Regions from separate parts of the Diaphorobacter sp. LI3 genome, predicted to be linked through region 2. Evidence: riboswitches for the same ligand, from Rfam matches in the RefSeq annotation. Region 2 holds a riboswitch; the other holds the start of a gene.

Region 1 (10,924 bases), 1.5 Mb from region 2:
CCGCCCGTGGCATGGCCGGGCAGGTAGGGCACGAGGTCCTCCACCACGCACACCGGGCCCACGCCGGGGCCGCCGCCGCCGTGGGGGATGCAGAAGGTCTTGTGCAGGTTCAGGTGGCTCACGTCGCCGCCGAACTCGCCCGGCGCGGCCACGCCGACCAGGGCGTTCATGTTGGCGCCGTCCACATACACGCGCCCGCCGTGGCTGTGCACCAGCTCGCACAAGGCCTTCACCTGGGTCTCGAACACGCCATGCGTGCTGGGGTAGGTGATCATCACGCAGGCGAGGTTGGCACTGTGCTTCTCGCATTGGGCTTGCAGGTCCGCCATGTCCACGTTGCCGTTCTCGTCGCACTTGGTCACCACGACCTGCATGCCCACCATCTGGGCGCTGGCGGGGTTGGTGCCGTGCGCGCTGCTGGGGATCAGGCAGATGTTGCGGTGGGCGTGGCCCTGGGCCGCGTGGTAGGCCTTGATGGCCAGCAGGCCGGCGTATTCGCCCTGGCTGCCTGCGTTGGGCTGCAGGCTGATGCCGGCGTAGCCCGTGGCCTGGCACAGCCAGGCGCGCAGTTGCTCGTCGAGCAGGCGGTAGCCTTCGAGCTGGTCGGCCGGGGCGAACGGGTGCACGTGGGCGAACTCGGGCCAGGTGATGGGGATCATCTCGCTGGTGGCGTTGAGCTTCATGGTGCACGAGCCCAGCGGGATCATGGTGCGGTCCAGCGCCAGGTCCTTGTCGGACAGCTGGCGGATGTAGCGCAGCATGCCGGTTTCGGAATGGTGGGTGTTGAACACCGGGTGCGCCAAGAAGCGGCTGGTGCGCGCCAGGGTGTCGGGGAACAGCGCCGGTGCGCCGGCGGCGTCCATCGCCTCGATGGTGGGCAGTTGCTGGCCGTCCCGCGCAAAGATCTTCCACAGCAGCTCGATATCGGCGCGGGTGGTGGTCTCGTCCAGCGAGATGCACAGGTATTCATTCCAGGCTTTTCGCAGGTTTGCGCCCATCTGGACTGCGCGAGCAGCTATTGAATCCGTAGCATCCTTGGTGTGCAGGCTGAGTGTGTCGAAGGCCGAGCCATGGTGGCGGCTGGTGAACCCCAGCTGCGCCAGGCCGCGGCTCAGGATGGCGGTGAAGCGCGCCACGCGGCGGGCGATGCGCGTGAGGCCCTCGGGGCCGTGGTACACGGCGTACATGCTGGCGATCACGGCCGGCAGCACCTGGGCCGTGCAGATGTTGCTCGTGGCCTTCTCGCGGCGGATGTGCTGCTCGCGCGTTTGCAGCGCCAGGCGGTAGGCGGGCTTGCCGTGCACGTCCACGCTCACGCCCACCAGGCGGCCGGGCAGGCTGCGCTTGAATTCGTCGCGGCAGGCCATGAAGGCGGCGTGCGGTCCGCCGGCGCCCATGGGCATGCCAAAGCGCTGGGTGGAGCCCACCACGATGTCGGCGTCCCACTCGCCGGGGGCCTTGAGCAGCGTGAGCGCCAGCAGGTCGGTAGCGAAGATGGCGGCGGCCTGTTTGGCGTGGATGGCGTCCACGTCGGCCTGCCAGTCCTGCACCCAGCCGCTGCTGGCAGGGTACTGGATGAGGGCGGCGAAGAAGTCGCCGGCCAGGGCCGCCTGCCATTCCTCCTGGGAATTGGCCACCACCACGGTGATGCCGATGGGGGCGGCGCGGGTCTGGATGACTTCGATGGTCTGCGGGTGCGCATCGCCTGCCACGATGAAGACGTCGCTCTTGGACTTGACCGAGCGCTTAGCCAGCGTCATGGCCTCGGCGGCAGCGGTCGCCTCGTCGAGCATGGAGGCGTTGGCGATGGGCATGGCCGTGAGGTCGCACACCATGGTCTGGAAGTTGAGCAGCGCCTCCATGCGGCCCTGGGAGATCTCGGCCTGGTAGGGCGTGTAGGCCGTGTACCAGGCAGGGTTTTCCAGCACGTTGCGCAGGATGACGCCCGGCGTGTGCGTGCCGTAGTAGCCCTGGCCGATGAAGCTCTTGAGGATGCGGTTCTTCGACGCAATGGCCTGGAGTTCAGCCAGCGCTGCGGCCTCGGTGGCCGGCGCGGGCAGGTCCATGGGGCGCTGGCGCGCGATGGAGCGCGGCACGATGGAATCAATGAGCGCGCGGCGCGAAGCCTCGCCGATCACCGACAGCATGTGTGCTTCGTCGGCGGCGTCGATGCCAATGTGGCGGGGCAGGAATTCAGCGGCGTTTTCAAGCGCCGCCAGGGGCAGGGGGGAGGGCATCTGCATGGCGAGGGACCAGTCTCAAGAGCGATGGGGCGGTGCGGCGGCGCCGTGTGCACGGCGCCGCGGGTGCATCAGGCGTTCTGGGCGAAGGCGGTATAGGCCGTTTCGTCCATCAGACCGGCGAGTTGGCCGGCGTCGCTGAGCTTGACCTTGAAGAACCAGCCGGCGCCCAGCGGGTCGGAGTTGGCCAGGGACGGGTCGGCGCGCAGGGCCTCGTTGACCTCGACGATTTCGCCGGACACGGGCATGTAGACATCGGCAGCGGCCTTGACGGACTCGACCACGCCGGCCACGTCGCCCTGGGCAAAGGTGGTGCCCACCGCGGGCAGGTCCACGAACACCACGTCGCCCAACGCATCCTGCGCGTGGACGGTGATGCCGACGACGGCCGCGGCCGGGTCGGCTGCGTTGATCCATTCATGGTCTTTGGAAAACTGGATGCTCATGAGGGGCTCCGGGAAGAAGAGGTGGAAGGAAAGGGTATGAGAGTGGTCAGCCCGCACTGTAGCCGGGCTGACCTGGGCGCGGTGATAGTTCGCTGCGGTGAATTCAGCCGCGGTAGTAGCGTGTGGGAACAAAGGGCGTGGCAGCCACTTCCATGGGCACGGCCTTGCCGCGCACCATGGCGTTCATGCGCGCGCCTGCGGCAGCATAGGCAGGCGTCACGTAGGCCAGGGCGATGGGCTTGTCGGCAGTGGGGGCCAGCAGGCCGCTGGTGACTTCGCCGATGCGCTCGCCCGACTCGTTTTGCAACTCGGTGTGCTCACGCACGGGCACGCGCTCCAGCGCCACCAGGCCCACGCGCTTGCGCGTGAGAGTGGCCGGGTTGTCGATCTGGGCCAGCACCTTGTCGGCACCGGGAAAACCGCCAGCGCGCGCGCCGCCTGTACGGCGCACCTTCTGGATGGCCCAGTTCAGGCCGGCTTCGGACGGGGTGGTGGTGGTGTCGATGTCGTTGCCATACAGGCACAAGCCGGCTTCCAGGCGCAGCGAGTTGCGTGCACCCAGGCCGATGGGCTTGACCTCGGGCTGGGCCAGCAGCGTGCGCGCCAAGGCCTCGGCCTGCGCGACGGGCACCGAGATCTCGAAGCCGTCCTCTCCGGTGTAGCCGCTGCGCGTCACGAAGCACTGCGCCCCGGCGATGTCGAAATGCCCGCCGGTCATGAACACCAGTTTGTCCACGCCTGGGGCCAGACGCGCGAGCACCGCAGCCGCCTGTGGGCCCTGCAGCGCGAGCAGGGCCTGGTCGGGCAGGGGAATCACCTGGCAGCGTTGGCCGATGCGCTCCTGGATGTGGGCAATGTCGCCCACCTTGCAGGCGCCGTTGACGATCACGAAGAGCTCGTCCTGCGCCATGCGGAAGAACATGAGGTCGTCGATGATGCCGCCCTCGTCATTGAGGAGCAGGCCGTAGCGCTGCTTGCCCACGGGCAGGTCGACCACGTCCACGGGCATCAGCGTCTCGAATGCTGCTGCGGCGTCAGGGCCGACCAGCTTGAGCTGCCCCATGTGCGACACGTCAAACAGGCCGGCCGCCGTGCGCGTGTGGTGGTGCTCGGCCATCAGGCCCAAGGGGTATTGCACGGGCATGGAGTAGCCGGCGAAGGGCACCATGCGGGCGCCCAGTTCGATGTGCAGGGCGTTGAGGGGAGTGGTGAGCAGGTCGGACATGGCGGACATGGCAATGGGCGAAGGCAAATGGTGGAGCGATCTCTCGATCGCCGATTTGCCCCGCTGTCCGCTTTACCTGAGAGATTCACCCCGCCTGCATGGCATGTCACGGGGCTTGCTCCTTCGGTGGGCCGCATGCTGCTGCGGCCTCTCTCCAGCAAGGGAAACACCCGCATCCCTGCGGGCGTGTCGCCAGTCCTTTTGCCTGAGCGTTCGGCTGCTGCCTGCGCCTTCGGCGGCCCGGCCCTGGGGGGCGCGGACTCTCTCCTGACGGGACGGATTCTATCTATTTTGCGTACACGAGATCACGCAGGGCCAGTGAAAGCGATGGCACGTAGGTGATGACCAGGAGGCACAGCAGGACCACGCCCACGAACGGCAACAGGTGGGCGACGATACGATCCAGGGAGATGCGCGCCACCGTGCATGCCGCGAACAGGTTCACGCCAAAGGGCGGCGTGATCATGCCGAGCGCCAGGTTCACCACCATGATCAGCCCGAAGTGCACCGGGTCCACGCCGAAGTGCTGGGCCACCGGCGCCAGGATCGGCGCCAGCACGATGATGGCGGCGCTGGTCTCGATGAACATGCCGATCACGAACAGCGCGGCATTCACGCCCAGCAGGAACAGCGCGGGCGACTGCAGCACCTCCTGCAGCCAGCGGCCGATGGCGTCCGGCACGCCAGCGCGCGTGATAAGGAAGGCAAACAGGCCCGCATTGGCAATGATGAACATGATCACCGCCGACGAGATGGCCGACTTGCGCAGGATGGCGAACAGGTCCGCGACGCGGATCTCGCGGTAGATCAGCATGCCCACCACCAGCGCGTAGAACACGGCCACGGCAGAGGCCTCGGTGGGCGTGAACACGCCGCCGTAGATGCCGCCCAGGATGATGACTGGCATCAGCAGTGCCCAGCCCGCCTGCAGCAGCGCGCGGCCGAAGGGCATGCGCCCATCGCCGTCATGCTTGCCCCAGCCCTTGTACTTGCAATACACCCAGACGAACAACATCAGCGCACCGCTGATGAGGATGCCGGGGCCGAAGCCGGCGATGAACAGCTCGCCAATCGACACCTCGGCCGCCACGCCGTACAGGATCATGGGGATCGACGGAGGGATGATCACGCCCAGCTCGGCACTGGTGGCCTGCAGCGCGGCCGCGTAGCTGGTGGGATAACCGTGCTTGATGAGCGCGGGAATCAGGATGGCGCCGATGGCGAATGTGGTTGCCACCGACGAGCCCGACACAGCTGCGAAGATCATGCAGGTGAGCACGCAGGTCATGGGCAAGCCACCCTGCACGCCGCCCACGATGCTCTTGGCAAACTCCACGAGCCGTCGCGAGATGCCGCCGGTCTCCATGAGGTTGCCCGCCAGGATGAAGAACGGAATGGCTGCGAGCGGAAACTTGTTGATGGAGGCGAACATCTCCTTCACGGAGATCAGCATGTTGGCGTTCGCCACCTGGATGCCCAGGATGGAGGCCAGCCCGATGGAGACGGCCACGGAGATGGTGAGCGCGAAGCACAGCACCATGGTGGAGATCATGACCGTGGTCATAGGGCCCCCACGCGCGTCATTTCATGTACCCGCCGCCCGCCGAGGGGGCCGCTCGCTTGCTTGAGGCGGCTCTGCGCGGCGCTCATTGGGCAGTCTCCAGTTCATGGCGCTGCGGGTCGATCAGATTGCCCACGATGCCGAGGATGCTGAACAGCCCACCCACGGGCATGGCCAGATAGGCCCAGAACATGGAAACCGACTCCAGCCCTGCCATCGACTGCACGCCGCCGCGGCGCGCGTAGTCCCACCCCCACCAGATGATCACGGCGATGAGCGCCAGCGCTGCCAGGCACACCACCCAGTCCAGCACGCGGCGCAGCGGGCGCGGGCTCCAGCGGTAGAGCACGTCGACGCTGACCATGGCGCCCTGCCGGAATGCCATGGGAATCGCCAGAAACACCATCCAGATCAGGCTGAAGCGGATCAGCACCTCGGTCCACTCGGCCGGCTCTTCGAAAACGAAACGCATCAGGATCTGGAACATGCCGAGCGCCGAGGCCAGCGCCAGCATGGCGCAGGCGCCCCACATGGCGACGGCGGTGCTCCAGCGCTCGCAGGAGAGGAAGAAGGTTTTCATGCGCACTCACGAAAATATGAATAAAAACGCCCGTGGCGCATGATCCACGGGCGGTAGCAGCTACTGAAAAGTGAGCGTCACTTGTAGTTGCGGATCTTGTCGAGGTTGGCCTTGCCGAACTCTTTCTCGAACTGCGCGTTCACGGGCGCGAGCGCGGCGACAAACTTGGACTTGTCCAGATCGTCGATCACCGTCATGCCCTTGGCGCGCAGGTCGGCCACGCCCTTGGCGTCGTCCTCGTCCACGCGAGCGCGGTTGGCCTTGGTGCCTTCCTTGGCGGCGTCGATGAAGGCCTGCTTGTCGGCGGCGGAGAGCTTGTCGAACACCCCCTTGTTCATCACGAAAATGCAGGGCGAGTAGACGTGGCCGGTGAGCGAGAGGTGCTTTTGCACCTGGTCGAACTTGGCCGAGATGATGACGGGCAGGGGGTTTTCCTGGCCGTCCACCGTGCCTTGTTGCAGGGCGGTGAACACTTCGGGGAAGGCCATGGGCGTGGTGATGATGCCGAAACCCTTGTACGCGGCGATGTGCACCGGGTTCTCCATGGTGCGCATCTTCAGGCCCTTCAGATCCTCGGGCGTCTTCACGTCGCGCTTGCTGTTGGTCATGTGGCGAAAGCCATTCTCCGCCCAGGCCAGCGCCTTGAAGCCCTTGGCATCGAACTTGGTCAGCAGGTCCTGGCCGATCGGGCCGTCGAGCACGGCGCGGGCGTGGGCCTTGTCACGGAACAGGAAGGGCACGTCCAGGATCTTGGTCTCGGGCACGAAGTTGGGCACCGGACCGGTGGAGCTGAAGGCCAACTCCTGCGTGCCCAGCTGCACCGCCTCGATAGATTCGCGCTCGCCGCCCAGCGCGCCGTTGTAGAAGGTCTGCACCTTGTAGCGCCCGCCTGTGCGCTTTTCGACCTCCTTGGCAAACGTGTCGATGGCGACGCCCTGGTGGGAGTTCTGCGCCGTCGAGATGCTGATGCGCATTGTGGTTTGTGCCAAGGCCGTTGCGGCCATGCCCAGTGCCAAGCCCAGGCCCAGCGCAAGTTTGGTCAGCTGCATGTTGTCTCCTGTGAATCTGCGGGTGCTGCCGAAAAATTATGGCAATGCAACATGACGCAGGTCATAGGGGTTTGCGCGGGGACTTGAGGAGGGCAGTCCTGACCCGTCTTGCCAAGTCCCCGCCCAGCGGTAACCAGGCGGGGTCTCGTCAATGTCGTGCGCCCCGGTAAGAGCGCCTTGATGGAGAAGAAGTATGCGCCGCGGGTTGTGGATGAATTTGCTGAATTTCTCTATAAAAACCTACATTGAAGAAAAATTTTCTGCAGTATCTAGGTTTCACGAATAATGCAGCACATGGATCGCCTAGACAGAAAAATTCTCTCCGTCCTGCAAGGCAATGCACGCGCCAGCCTGCAAGAGATCGGCGCCGCCGTCGGCCTGAGCCCCTCGCCGTGCTGGGGCCGCATCAAGAAGATGGAGGAGGCCGGCGTGATCGAAGGCTATACCGTGCGCCTGAACCCGCTGGCGCTGGACCTGGGCGACACGGTGCTGGTGCAGGTGACGCTGGACAGCCATTCGGACAACACGCTGGAAAAGTTCGGCGAGATGCTTGCCAGTATCCCGGAAGTGGTGGAGGCGCACCTGGTCTCTGGCGACTACGATTACCTGCTGCGCGTGGTGGTCAAAGACACGCGCGACTACGAGCGCCTGCTGCGCGAGAAGCTTTACAGGATCAAGGGTATACGCCACAGCCGCTCGAGCTTCGTGTTGCGCACGCTCAAGAAGGCGGACCTGCCCCTGTTCCCGGGTTAACACTTCTCGCGGCGATTGGCCGTCAGAACTTCCACGTCACGTCCAGGCGTACGTTGCGGCCCGGCTCGGCGAAGCCCCGGCCACTGATGGCGCCAGCGGTACTCACGTAGTAGGCGTAGCTACCCTGGTCGTAGTAGAACTTGTTGAGCAGGTTGCGCGCGCCGAAGGTCACGCGCAAGCGGTCGTTGCCGTAGGGCAGCCAGTTGACGTAGACGTCGTGCACGCCAAAGCCGGGCTTGTGCTTGGTGGCGGTGCGGCTTTCGGAAATCAGATATTCGGTCGAGGTCTTGGATTCCACGAAGCGCCCAAACCATTCCAGGTCCAGGTTCCACGTGGGGATGCGGTAGCCCAGGTTCAGGTTCCAACTGCGGCCGGTGGACACGCCCAGCCCGTAGGCCTCGTCGCCCAGGTCGTAGCCGTTGAGCTGGGGCTTGGCGCTGGCCACAGCAAGACCGCTGCGCCACACGCTGCGATTCCATGCCACACCGACCTCGTAGCCTGAGGACTTCATCGTACCTACGTTGGCCACGGCCCAGGTTGCGCCGGTGGTGGTGGAGATGAAGTTGCGGATCTGCTGGCGGAACACGGTGGCTTTAGCGCTCCACGGGCCCTCGTTGTAGTTCACGCCCAGCTCGACGTTGCGGGCCTTTTCTGGCTGCAGTCCGGGGTCGTTCCGCCAGCGGGTGTTGTCCACATAGAACGCCTCCTTGAGTCCCGCGCCGCGCAGGGCGGTGCCTGCGGACGCGCGCACGCTCAGCGCGTCGGTCGCCATCCAGGTCAGAGACATGTTGGGGCTCAAGCCGCGGCTGGAGATACGCTGCGCGTGGTTGTCGGTGTAGCCGTACCAGTCGTAGCGCGCGCCCGCCCCCAGGAGGAACTGGTCGCCCAGTGGGATGCTGCCTTCGGCGAACAGTCCCTTCACGCTGCTTTCTTCGCGCCCGTTGCTGGTGGATGCGGCGGGCGGGCGGGCATGGACGGCGTTCATCTCGAAGCGATGGATGTTCAGTCCGTAGCGCACGGTGGCGTCCGCCACGCGGGTGGCGGCTTTCAGGTTCAGCCCGCTGGAGGCGATCTCTTCGCCGAACTGATAACCCAGCGGCTTGTTGAACTGCGGCTGCGCGGCCGTCGTGGTGCGCGTGACCTTCATCGTGTCGGAGAACAGACCTAACTCCACGGCCGGAAGGGTGCGCGTGCCGTCATAGCGGTAGGTGACGGTGAGCGTGTCACGCATGGTCTTCTGGGGCATGAGCGAATTTCCCTGGCCCTGCCAGAAGTTGGGGCGCAGGTAGCGCGAACCCTCGTCCTGCACGGCCTGATAGCCCATCGTGAGGCGGTGGCCGGGGGCGATGCGCCAGTTGAGCTTACCCAGACCGCTGCTTTGCGTGGAGCCGCTGTGCGTCTGCCGGGTGCCGTCGCCCGCCTTGTAGTCGCCGTTGTCGTCACGGTTGGCGGACACCAGAAAGTCCACGCTCTCGCCCGCCAGGCCGTACAGCGCCGCATCCCAGCGGTGTCCGTCATTGGAGGCTACGCCGCCGCGCACGCTGGCGCCAAAGGTCTGGCCATCGCGCAGAAGCTGGCGGCCATCCTTGGTGGTCATGCGGATGGAGCCTGCCAGCGCCCCCGGCCCGGCACTCGCGGGTGTGGCTCCGCGGTCGATCTCCACGCTCTGGATGAGTTCCGGGTCGATCAGCAGGCGGGACTGGTGGTGGAACGCCCGGCCGCTCTGCGCCGCGCCGTCCAGCGTGGTGTTGAGCATGGAATCCTCCACGCCCCGGATGTAGAGTTTTTGTGCGATGGCCGCACCGCCACCCACCGACACGGCGGGCTCGTCGCGCAGCATCTCACCCAGGCTGCGCGCCGCGTGGGTCTGCACAGCTTCGCTGGTGACGGTGGTGGTTACGTCGGACACGAGTTTTTCCTGCACGCTGACAGTGGCGAGTGTGGGCTCCTGCGCCAGCGCGAGAGAGGCCGAGAACAGGCCGGGCAGGGCCAGAAGCAAGGGGTAGGGGCAAGGGTGTTTCACGAACATGGAAGAGGGAGCGCCTGGTAGGTGTGGCGAGACCGCTGAGATTGAGAATGGTTATCAACTGGCGTGTAGTATCGGGACAGCTCCGTTCTTCTTCTTTTGCGCTGACAGGGAATATGTTTGCCGCGACAAAAACCTTTGCCTCGATCGTGAATCGCCGGCAGGCCGAGCCCCAGGCGGGGGAAATGACGGCCCTGCTGCTGGACCGTCTGGCGCACGGTGGGGCTTTGAGCGGGCCCGAGCAGGCCGTCGGCGGTTCCGTGTTCAACGGCACGCTGTCCCTGGCCGAACTGCGCGACGGGTTCTTCCTGCACCGCACGGACATCGCGTACCTGCGTGGCTTGACCAGCCGCTTCCCGCTGACCAAGAGCGGGATCAAGATCGTGCTCAAGCTGCAGGGCGGCGGCAGGCTGCGCATCGGCCCCCTGGTCCTGCCGGTGGAGGTGCCCCCAGGCGGGGGTGCCCGGGCGGCGGTGGTGGCACTGCGCGGGCCGGCGCCGTACGAGCACCGCTGCCGCGCGCCGTCGCGCGAGCGCATGCTGGTTCTCACGCTGGCGCCGCACTGGCTGGACAAGGCGGGGCTGGGCCACCTGAATGCGCTGCCCCACCTGACCATGACGGCGTGGGCGCCTTCGCCCAGGGCGGTGTGCGTTGCCGAGCAGTTGTTGGCAGAGGGCCAGGTGCAGTACGGGCGGCTCAGGGGGCTGCAGCAGGAGTGCCTGACGCTCGAACTGGTCATCGAGGCGCTGGCGCAGTGGGTCGCGCCCGCCAATTCCGCCGCCGCATGCGAGGCAGCCGGATTGCGGCCAACCGCGTACCAGAGGGCATGCCATCTGCGCGACTGGCTCGACAGCGGCGCCGCTGACTCCCTCACCATGGGCGCAATCGCGCGGCACATGGGCTGCAACGCCAGCACCCTGCAAACGCAGTTCCGCCAGGCATTCGGCAAGCCCATCTTCGAACACTTGCGCGAAGGCCGCTTGCGCAGGGCGGCCGATGCCATCACGGCACAGGGCATCACCGTGGCGCAGGCGGCGGACTTGG
Region 2 (10,924 bases):
AGCTTATGGCGCTTGATGGACGGGTGCCAGCGCCTTAAAACACCCAAAACCCGACGCAGTCCGCCTGCCATTGACTTCCCCCTTCGCGGCGCCCACACTGGACCATCCGTCGCCCCCACACGCCTGCACGCACAGGTTCTCGCGCCCACTGGTGCAGAACCGGCAGTGCCCACAGGTCCACCCCAGCCAAGGAACGCCTACCCGCTGTCCCTGCCGCCAGCCCCGCACGCCCGGCCCCAGGCCGGCGACACGGGCCACGATCTCATGCCCCGGCACGAGGGGCCACACCGCATCCGGCAGCTCGCCGTCACGCAGATGGAGGTCCGTGCGGCACACGCCGCAGGCTTGCACCGCCAGCAGCAACTGGCCTGCCTGCGGGACGGGGCACGGCAACTCCGCCAGCCGCAGCGGCTGGCCGGGTCCGTCCAGCACCATGGCGCGCATGGTCGGTCCTCACACCGGGGCCGTGTCAGCCGCCGCGTTCTGCCTGCAAGTGCCGCGCCAACTCCTGCAAGCTCAGGTGCGTCAGATCCTGTGCATGGCTGGCCACCAGCCGCTGATGGGTGACACCATCCAGCTGTTCCATCAGCTCGCCGAGGAAGGGGTTGGACGCGAACACGGCCACGCGGCTGCGCTCGGCCGTGCCCACGGCCTCGCGCAGCGCGTGGGCCACCTCGCGCGCGAAGGTGCGCCGCTCCTGCGCGGCGGCCTCGCTGCGCGGTGCCAGACCGCTGCGTCCTGCGATCGAATGTCCGGGCGGCTCATGCCCCGCCGCACTGCCATGCAGGCGGGTGGCCGGATGCATCAGGCATTGCCTTTCCGTCCAGTGCGTGGCTGCCGCAGGGTCAAGCTCCAGCAGGCGCGCCATCGAGCCATTGGCCACCAGGGCCCAGTTGGGTGTGTCCATGCAAGCCCCCAGTTCTCCAAGCCGTGTGCGGTGTTTGATCTTGGGGGGCGGCCCCAGAGGGGTCAATCCCACGGTACATGCAAGCAATCGTGGCGTGGCGGGCGGTGCGCCAAGCACCGCGGCGCCTCGCCGCGCACTGGTCGCGCCTCTCTCACTATTGAAAAAGGAGCTTGTGGCGCTTCTCTGACAAGGGCTTCAGCCCTACCAGCACCTGAGTCCTGCCCGCCGAAAGGCCGCCGTCACACCTGCTCACAAACCTTTGCCGGGGATGCAACAACGCGGCCGAAACGTTGACATGCGGCCCGCAGCATGGAGTCTCCCGCAGCGCCCCGCGCCGCATCCCACAACACAGGAGAACGCCATGGTCCGCACCACCACCCTTGCCGCAGCCGGCAGCCTCGTCGCCCTGCTGTCATTGGCAGGCGCCGCGCATGCGGCCACCAACGCCACCGTCGTGATCCAGGCCGGCACGCCCCACTACTCGGCACCGCCCGCCTATGCGGTGCAATACCACGCGCCACCGCCTCCACGCTACGAGCGCGTGCCTGCACCGCGCCGCGGCATGGTCTGGTCGCAGGGCCACTGGGAATGGCGCGGCCACCGCCATGTGTGGGTGCCCGGCCAGTGGATGCAGGTGCGCCACGGCCACCATTACCGCCAGCCGCGTTGGGTGCAGCGCAGTGACCAATGGCGCTTCGTGCGCGGCGGCTGGGACCGCGATGGCGACGGCGTGCCCAACCGCCACGACCGCCGGCCCGACAACCCCTACCGGAGATGAACGGCCGAGCGCCGGTCGTCCGCGCGCAGCATGGCCCGGGACGGCGACGGGCCGTCCATATGCATATAGCGCGTGCGCATGTGAATTTCTCCACAATGGGCGTGTTTCGGCTGTGCCTACACGATAGGGCGCCGCCTTGCACTGACCCATCACAAGGAAATTCGCCATGCCCCTCCTGCGCCACGCCACCGCCGCCCTGGCCACGCTGCTGACCGTCACATCCGCCCTCGCCCAGGCCACGGACTGGCCCAAGCAGCCCGTCACCCTGATCATGGGCTTTCCGGCCGGATCGGGCGTGGACGTGGTGGCGCGCGCGGTGCAGGAGCCGCTGGGCCAGAAACTCGGCCAGCCCGTGGTGATCGACTACAAGTCCGGCGCGGCCGGCAACATCGCCAGTGAGTACGTGGCCCGCGCCAAGGCCGACGGCTACACCCTGGCCTTCGGCACGGCCGCCACGCACGGCAGCAATGCAGCGCTCTACAAGAACCTGCCGTTCGACGTGGAGGCCGACTTCGTGCCCGTCGCCCCGCTGATCGACGTGTCCAACGTGCTCACCATCAACCCCGCGGTGATCGACGCCAAGAACCTCAAGGAGTTCGTCGAGGCCGTGCGCGCCAACCCGGGCAAGTACAACTTCGCATCCACCGGCAACGGCACGGGCACGCACATGGCCTTTGCCGAGCTGAATGCGCGCCTGGGCCTGAACATGGTGCACGTGCCCTACAAGGGCGGGCCCGAGGCCATCACCTCGGTGCTGCGCGGAGAGACCTGCTGCATCATGAACCAGGTGCAGACCGTGCTGCCGCACTACAAGACCGGGAAGGTGCGCCTGCTGGGGGTGACCACGGCCAAGCCCGTGGCGGCCGTGAAGGAGGTGCCGCCCATCGGCGCCAGCGGCCTGCCCGGCACCAAGGGCTTTGACAGCTCGATCTGGTTCGGCATCTTCGCCCCCAAGGGCACCGACCCGGCCGTGGTCCAGAAGCTGAACACCGCCTTGCGCGAGGTGCTGGAGCAGCCCGACGTGCGCCAGCGCTTCGAGTCGCAGGGCAACACGGTGCGCATCGAAACGCCCGAGCAGTTCCGCCAGACGGTCCACAAGGACCGCGCGAAGTGGGCGCAGGTGGTGAAGGACGCCAAAATCAGCATCGACTGATTTCGCCCTCCACGCTTTCTTCGACATCCTCCATGTCTTTTTCGCTTCCCCTGGGGGTGGCCGGCCTGGCCGCCCTCGAAGACCGCCTGCGGCACGACCTGCTCACCCTCAACTGGCGTGCCCGCGCATGGCTGCCTCCACGCACCCATGAAGGGCAGCCCGTCACCGACGTGCTCATCATCGGCGCCGGCCAGGCAGGCCTGGCGGCCAGCATGGCGCTGGCGCAGCAGGGCATTGCCGCCGTGCTGCTGGACCGCGCGCCCGCCGACTACGAGGGCCCCTGGGCCACCACGGCGCGCATGGACACGCTGCGCTCGCCCAAGGAGCTCACCGGCCCCGCGCTCGGCGTGCCCTCGCTCACCTTCCGCGCCTGGTTCGAGGCCCAGTGGGGCCGCGAGGCCTGGGCCGCGCTCGACAAGATCCCGCGCCTGCAGTGGATGGACTACCTGCGCTGGTACCGCCGCGTGACGCAGGCCGACGTGCGCAATGAACACACCGTCACTGCCGTGCACCCACGCGCCGACGGCCTGGTGGCGGTGGACGTGCAGGCCCCCACCGGCCACGCCACCTGGCTGGCGCGCCGCGTGGTGCTGGCCACGGGCCGCGACGGCCTGGGCGGCCCGCAGGTCCCTGCCTTCATGCGGGGCGTGGCCCACGCCGCACAGGGTGGCCTGTGGGCGCATTCGTCCGACGTGCTGGACTACGCCACGCTCAAGGGCAAGCGCGTGGGCGTGATCGGCATGGGCTCGTCCGCGATGGACAGCGCCGGCACGGCGCTGGAATGCGGCGCCGCCAGCGTGGACCTGATCGCGCGCCGCGCGGTGATGCCCACGGTGAACAAGTCCAAGGGCTCGGGCGTGCCCGGCCTCACGCAAGGGCACCACGACCTGCCCGACGCATGGAAGTGGCGCATCCGCCATTACATCAACGTGCAGCAGGTGCCGCCGCCGCACGGCAGCACGCTGCGCGTGTCCGGCCACGCCAACGCCTTCTTCCACTTCGGTTGCGCGGTGCAGGGCGTTACGCAGGTGGGCCACGCGCTGCACGTGGCGACGGCCAAGGGTACGTTCGCATTCGACTTCCTGGTTCTCGCCACGGGCTTCGTGATCGACTGGGCACAAAAGCCCGAATTCGCGCCGTTTGCGCGCCATGTGCGCACCTGGGGCGAGCGCTACCAGCCGCCCGCCGGCGATGAAGACCGCGAACTGTCCGACTCGCCCGACCTCGGCCCGGTGTTCGAATTCCGCGAGAAAGCCGCCGGCGCCTGCCCCGGCCTGGACCGCATCCACTGCTTCTGCTACCCGGCGGCGCTGTCGCACGGCACGGTGTCGGGCGACATTCCCGCCATCAGCGACGGTGCACGGCGCCTGGCCAGCGGCATCGCCGGCCTGCTGTACCGCGAGGACGTGGAGCACCACTTCGCCGCGCTGCAGGCCTATGCCGAGCCGGAACTGCTGGGCGACGAATGGACGCCCGCCGACACCTCCCAACGCATCCTGCCTTCGCCATGACCGACACCATCGACCAACTCGCCCGCCTGGGCCATGCCCCCCATGCCCAGGCCGCGCGCCAACAGCGCGCCAAGGCCATCACCGCCACCCAGGCCTGCGAAGACCTGCTGCTCGCGCCAGCACTGCCCGGGGGCCTGGCGCTGGCCGAGCGCCTGTCCGTGGCCCAGGCCGTGGCGGCCGCCAGCGGCGTGGCAACGCTGGCCGACTATTACGGCGCGCGCCTGGCCGGCCTGCCCGCCCCCGCGGCGGATGCCCGCTGGCAAGCCATCACGCATTTCACGCAGCTGCTGGCCACGCAGCCCGCTGCGGCCGACCGCGCGGCCCTGCTCGCCCTGCCCCAGGCGGGCCTCGCCACGCCGGACGTGGTGCTGCTCGCGCAACTCATCGGCTTCGTGGCCTACCAGGCGCGGTTGGTGGCCGGCGTGGCGGCGCTGGCCGCCCTCGGCCCCGCGGGCACCGCAGCCACGGCGGTCGCTCCCACCACGCCGGACGCGCCCTTCGTGCACCCTGCCAACCTGCCCCCGCCCGGCGAGCCGCTGCGCCTGGCCGGCTACACCAGCGAGACGCTGGACTGGAAGGCCTGGCTGCCCGTGGTGGACCCCGCCACCGCCAGCGCCGAGCAGAACGCCGTGCTGGACGCAAGCCACCCCAAGGCACGCACGTCGGACTTCTACCTCGTGCTGGCGCACCAGCCCCGCGTGCTCGCCGAGCGCTCGGAGGCGTTCAACGCCATCATGTATGCGCCTGGCGGCCTGCCGCGCGCCGAGCGCGAGGTGGCCACCACCGTGGTCTCGCGCATCAACGGCTGCGTGTACTGCGCGTCGGTGCATGCGCAGCGCTTCGAGCAACTGGCCAAGCGCAACGACGTGATCGCGCAGATCTTCACCGACCCCGACAGCGCCGGCACCAACGCCCGCGAACGCGCGCTGGCGCAGGCCAGCGCCGCGCTCACGCGCGCGCCCGGTGCATTCGGGCCGCAGCACCTCGCGCCGCTGCGCGCCGCGGGCCTGAGCGACCTGGAAATCCTGGACACGGTGCACGCCGCCTCGCTGTTCGCCTGGGCCAACCGCCTCATGCTCAACCTGGGCGAAGCGGTCTACCCCTGAGCATGCGCCCAGCGCTGCGTCCTGAGGGTTAGCCCGCTGGGGCCGCCGCGCCCGGGCCGCTACGATGGCTGGCGCAGGAGAGCAAACGGCCATGTGCCGTTTCACCGAAGGCGCAAACTCCCATACACGCTCAGGTTCCGTACTGCACACCCACACAGCCGTCTGGAGAGCCGCCACGCCCGCCGTGGCGCACCGAAGGAGCAAGTGCCGCGCACGGTCCCGCGCGGCATGAATCTCTCAGGTACCAAGGACAGGGGGAGCGGCAGCCAGGCCATGTCGCGCCCGCTGTTCGCTATTCATTCAATAGCTGCTCGCGCGCGCCCTGCCTGCGCAAACCTTGAAAAAGGCTTGTAAACAATGCGCGTGATCGTTCTGGGCGCCGGCGTCGTCGGCACCACCTCTGCGTACTTCCTCCAGCAACTCGGCCACGAGGTCACCGTCATCGACCGGCAGGCTTGGCCCGGCGCGGAAACCAGCTTCGCCAACGGCGGCCAGATCTCGGTCAGCCACGCCGAGCCCTGGGCCAACCCCGGCGCGCCGCTCAAGGTGCTGCAGTGGCTGGGCAAAGAGGATGCGCCGCTCTTGTTTCGCTTGCGCGCGGACATGCGCCAGTGGCTTTGGGGCCTGCAATTCCTGCGCGAATGCACGCCCGCGCGCACGCGCCACAACATCGAGCAGATCGTGAGCCTGGGCAGCTACAGCCGCAGCACGCTGCAGCAGCTGCGCGCCGACACGGGCCTGCAGTACGACCAGCGCACGCAGGGCATCCTGCACTTCTACACCAGCACCCAGGAGTTCGACGCCGCGCTAGCGCCCGCCGAGCAGATGCGTGCGCTGGGCTGCCACCGCCGCGTGGTGGACGCAGACGAGGCCGTGCGCATCGAGCCAGCCCTGGCCCACGTCCGCCCGCAGCTGGCGGGCGCCACCTACACGGCGGAGGACGAGTCCGGCGACGCCCACCTGTTCACGCGCGCGCTGGCCGGCGTGGCCCAGGCCGCGGGCGTGCAATTCCGCCTGGGCTGCCACATCACCGCGCTGCACCCGGCGGGCGGCGCCATCGACCATGTGGAGATCACCAACGAGGCCGGCGGCTACGAGCGCGTGCGCGGCGACGCCTACGTGCTGGCGCTGGGCGCATTCAGCCCGCTGCTGGCCCAGCCCCTGGGCCTGCGCCTGCCGATCTACCCGGCCAAGGGCTATTCGGTGACGCTGCCGGTGCGCGACGCGGCCGCCGCCTACCAGGTGAGCTTGACGGACGATGAGTACAAGCTGGTCTTCTCGCGCTACACCAGCGCGCAGGGCGACCGGCTGCGCATCGCGGGGACGGCCGAGCTCAACGGCTACGAGCGCGCACTGAACGCCGTGCGCTGCGAAGCCATCGTGCGGCGCGTGGAGCAGCTCTTTCCCGGCGCGGGCGATGCGAGCCAGGCGCAGTTCTGGAGCGGCCTGCGCCCCGCCACGCCGAGCAACGTGCCGCTGATCGGCAAGACGCGCTACGGCAACCTGTTCCTGAACACCGGCCACGGAACGCTGGGCTGGACCCACGCCTGCGGCTCGGGCAAGTCCATCGCGCGCATCGTGAGCGGGCTGGAGCCGGAGCTGGACTTCGCGTTCTGCGGCCTGCCGCGCCCTGCTGCGGCGCCCCGCCCCGCCGTCATCGGCGTTTGAGCAAGCGCCACGGCGCTATGCATTGCATAGCTGTTCGCGCTTGATGGACGGGCGCTAGAGGCCAAAAAGGCTTATAAAGCCCCGTCCGGCGCGACGAACACCGTCAGCACGCCCGTGTAGCCATAGAGCCGGTGCGCGGCGATTTCGCCGCCGGCGAAGAAGCCCGCCAGGGGCACGTCGCCCAGCGCATGGCGCACGATCTGCAGCTCGGCGCTGGGCCCACCGAAGTGCGGCCCGCCGCGGCCCGAACAACTCACATACAGCGCACCGCAAATGCGCCGGCCGCCCGCCGGCTCGGCATGCGGCGCGCTGCCTGCGGCGGGCAGCGCCTGCGCCTCTTCGAGTTGGGGCGACAGCTCCTCACGGATCTCGGCGCAGATGCGCATCAGGTCGGCACGGGCCGCGCCGACGTTGCGCTGGCAGAAGGCCAGGCGCATGCCCACCTCGACATGGTCACCCAGCGCCACGCCGCTGCGCGTCGCGTCCAGCCCGACGATGTGGCGCACGCGCGTGTCGGCGCCGAAATGGCCCGTGCGCTGGCGCTGCGGTGCGTCCGCGTCCTCCAGCCCTGCCAGCGTGGCGCGCACGGCGCGCAGGGCGGCCTGGGCGTCGCCCTGCAGCGTCACCCCTAGCGTGTCCAGCAGCACGTCCAGCGCGGGCTCGCCGTCCAGCTCCAGCACCACGTTGTCCTGCGCGGCGGTGATGGCCGCCTGCGCGCCGATGGGCTGGCAGCCCTGCGTGACGCGCGAGACCAGTTCCACCTGCGCATCAAAGGCCACGCCCGACAGGCCGCCGTGCAGCACGCCGTCGCCCTCGCCGCCGGCGGGCAGCGCCAGTTGCACCTGCGCCCCGCGGCTGGCCACCACGCCGCCAAACAGGTAGCCGCTGCTGGTGCGGCCCGCCATCTCGGCCACCAGGTCCGCCAGTTCGGGTGTCTGCCCGTCCGCATGCACCAGCGCCGTGTGGGCCGCAAAGCCCACCCCGGCCGCATCGCCGTGCGCCAGCGGCGCCACGCCCGAGAACACGCGGTAGTGCGCGCGCGGCAGGTCGCACAGCATCAGCGAGAGCGCGGGTTCATCGAAATATTCGACGTTGTTGCCCGCCACGCCCACGCCGACCGCGCCTGCCCAGTCGGTGACCGTCGGCAGTTCGCGCCGCAGCAGGTCCAGCAGGGCCGCGGCATCGTCCGCGTAGTGGTCGGTGATGTAGAGCAGCCCCAGCGTGGGTGCACTGGCGTACTGGGGCAGCGCCATCTGCGCCCGCAGTTGCGCCAGCACCAGCACCGCGGCCATGTGCCACTGCGGATGGGTGGCGTGTGCGTTGGGAAAGAGTCTCATGTGTCAGCCCTGCGGTGGGGTACAGGCGCCGCCGCGCAGCTCAGCCTGCCGGCCGCCGCGTGCGGGACGCGGCAGCCTTTTGGGTGGGTGATGGTGCGGGGGCACGCTTGGCGGCCGGACGTGCCTTGTCGTTGGCCTTGTCGTTGGCCTTGCAGCCCGGTTGGGTCGCCGGCCGGGCGGCCGCCTTTGTGGAAGGCTTGCCGGCGGCAGGGGCGGGCGTTGCCGCAGGCGCCGCACCGGCGGCCTGCGCCGCCGCGCGCATGCCGTGCATGCCCTGCGCGGCCATCTGCGCCGCCATGCTGGAAGCGGTCTTGAGTGCGCCGCCGGCCATCTCGCGCGTGGCGTCGAAGGCCGCCTGGTGCGTGCCCGCATCCCGCAGGGCATGCGCCGCGATCTGCTGGAACTGGCTGGTCAGCGCACCCCACCATTGCATCGGGTCGGCCGCGCGCTTGGTCTGCTCGGGCGCGGCCTCATCGTCCGGTGGTGTTCGCGCGCTGCGCGCCGCCGAAGCGTCATTGGCCGGGGACGGCGCCTCCGGTGCAGGTGCAGGTGCAGGTGCAGGTGTGGGTGGAGAAGTGAACGGGAACGCGGACGGTGGCTCGGCGGCTCGTGCGGCGGGCCGCTCCTTGTCCTGGCCTGCGGCGGCGCCGAAGCTCGCGGCCAGGTCGCCCATCGCCACGTTCATATCCTGCAGCGTGGCCAGCGTCATCTTCTGCACCTCCAGCGCCTGCACGGTGGCGGCCAGGGCGCGCGCGTTCTGCTCCAGCCAGAACTGCACGGCCTTGAGGTCCTGGATGCGCTTGTCCAGCTCGTCCACACTCACCGTGGGCGCCACCCAGCCCGACAGCCCCGGCATGGTTGGCATACCCGCCGCAGCGCCCTTCGCCAGGTTCTGCAGGAAATCAAATCCCGGGACGAAACGCCCGAAGCCGAAAGGGGTGCTATCGCTCATGGCCTGCTCCTGGTGCATCAGGGAATGGTTGCACAGCTTACCCGCATGCGCGCCACCCGTGCGGCATGTGCGTGCCCTGTGCCGTCCACAGGCCCGCGATAGCGTGGTTTTCTCGCGCAAACCCGCATGAATAGGGCACCCCACGCGCACAGACAGCGCCTAGAATCCGATCACCAGCCTGGCTGGCCTGCTTCTATACACCTTACAACGATCCGACATCATGGCAACTGCAAAGAAGACCACCGCTCCGGTGAAAAAGACCGCCGCCAAAAAGGCTGCGGCACCTGCCAAGAAGGCAGCCGCCCCCGCAGCTCCTGCTGCCATCAAGCCCGTGAAGGAAGCCTTCACCAAGACCGCGCTGATCGCCCACCTCGCCACGCAGGCGGGTGTCGAGCCCAAGGCCGCTAAGGCCGTGCTCGCCGCGTTGGAGACGGCCATCCTGGCTTCCGTGCACAAGAAGGGCTCCGGCGAGTTCACGCTGCCCGGCCTGCTCAAGATCGGCCTGCAGCAAGTGCCCGCCAAGAAGAAGCGCTTCGGCAAGGACCCGTTCACCGGCGAAGAGCGCTGGTTCCCCGCCAAGCCCGCATCGGTCAAGATCAAGACCCGCGCACTGAAGAAACTCAAGGACGCCACGCTCTGACACCGTGGCGCGGGTTTCGCAAAAAAAGCAGCCTCCGGGCTCTAGCCGTTCCGTTAAGGTGTTGCTAAGCCCTTGATTCAAGCCCCTCTGCTTCGGCACGAGGGGCTTCGTTTCTTTGGTCGCTATAAGGGACATGCTGAATTTCAAGCCCCTTTCCCTAGGCGTCGCGCTCGTGTGTGCCGCCAGCTTCCTCACTGCCTGCAACGACGAGCCCGCTCCGGACTTCAGGGGCAGCACTCCCGTGGCATACGGCAATCGGACTGTCTCTCTGAGCGTTGAGGCTTGGCGAGACAATGGCAGCCAGCCTTGTCGTGTCCTTATCAGAGGCGCTGAAGTAACAAATTGGGTCAAACCAACCGGTATTCTGCCGCGGATGACCCTAGCCCCGGCAGTAGTGCTGGCCTGCACAGGGCGGAGCCCGTACCTTTCCTCGGTGAGCGGCGAGGGTGAAGGGGGTGTAGCCGAATGGGAAGAGTCCTCGGGGCCTGAATCGGGAGCCCCCCTCTCTGTCTACCAAGTGCGAGTGAGCTCCCTGACTGCGGACCAAGCTCACCTCGAACTACGGGTCCTACGCGGCAAGTGACTCGCTTGCGTGAGCCACGGGGCCGGAGGGCTTGAGCGACCGAGCGGCAGGCGCGCGGCGTCTTTCGGGCGGTTCGGGAGTGAAATAGATGATGTCTTCGGGCGCTATGGGTCCGCGCGCCAGCCCCAGCCGCATTGCCGGCGTTTTCCCGTCCCGGCCAACCTCGCAGTAGTTGAAGTACGTCCGGAAGATGCCGAGCACCTTCACCAGGACTTCGGGGTTGTAGGCGCTCTTCCCGAACCAGAGACGTCGGTCGGTGTTGGCGCTGGCCACCGCGCGTTCTGCCAGC

Evidence for each region. Region 2 has a riboswitch for glycine ahead of MRB47_RS03120 (D-amino acid dehydrogenase). Riboswitches for the same ligand answer to the same signal wherever they lie in the genome.
Region 1: linked by a shared signal. The riboswitch ahead of gcvT (glycine cleavage system aminomethyltransferase GcvT) and the one ahead of MRB47_RS03120 (D-amino acid dehydrogenase) in region 2 are both predicted to bind glycine.

Annotation. Positions count from the first base shown of each region.
Region 1 is NZ_CP094346.1:2,203,010-2,213,933, forward strand. It holds gene gcvP (aminomethyl-transferring glycine dehydrogenase) at 1-2,243, opposite strand, end outside; gene gcvH (glycine cleavage system protein GcvH) at 2,312-2,686, opposite strand; gene gcvT (glycine cleavage system aminomethyltransferase GcvT) at 2,790-3,920, opposite strand; glycine riboswitch at 3,965-4,079, opposite strand; glycine riboswitch at 4,099-4,191, opposite strand; gene MRB47_RS10220 (TRAP transporter large permease) at 4,198-5,475, opposite strand; gene MRB47_RS10225 (TRAP transporter small permease) at 5,558-6,052, opposite strand; gene MRB47_RS10230 (TRAP transporter substrate-binding protein) at 6,130-7,101, opposite strand; gene MRB47_RS10235 (Lrp/AsnC family transcriptional regulator) at 7,396-7,854, shown strand; gene MRB47_RS10240 (TonB-dependent receptor domain-containing protein) at 7,877-9,883, opposite strand; gene MRB47_RS10245 (helix-turn-helix transcriptional regulator) at 9,997-10,924, shown strand, end outside.
Region 2 is NZ_CP094346.1:661,620-672,543, reverse strand. It holds partial or broken gene MRB47_RS03150 (alcohol dehydrogenase catalytic domain-containing protein) at 91-444, opposite strand; gene MRB47_RS03145 (host attachment protein) at 470-907, opposite strand; gene MRB47_RS03140 (YXWGXW repeat-containing protein) at 1,269-1,685, shown strand; gene MRB47_RS03135 (Bug family tripartite tricarboxylate transporter substrate binding protein) at 1,852-2,838, shown strand; gene MRB47_RS03130 (NAD(P)-binding domain-containing protein) at 2,871-4,349, shown strand; gene MRB47_RS03125 (peroxidase-related enzyme) at 4,346-5,455, shown strand; glycine riboswitch at 5,608-5,719, shown strand; gene MRB47_RS03120 (D-amino acid dehydrogenase) at 5,813-7,123, shown strand; gene MRB47_RS03115 (FIST N-terminal domain-containing protein) at 7,195-8,460, opposite strand; gene MRB47_RS03110 (PhaM family polyhydroxyalkanoate granule multifunctional regulatory protein) at 8,501-9,412, opposite strand; gene MRB47_RS03105 (HU family DNA-binding protein) at 9,633-10,052, shown strand; gene MRB47_RS03100 (hypothetical protein) at 10,621-10,924, opposite strand, start outside.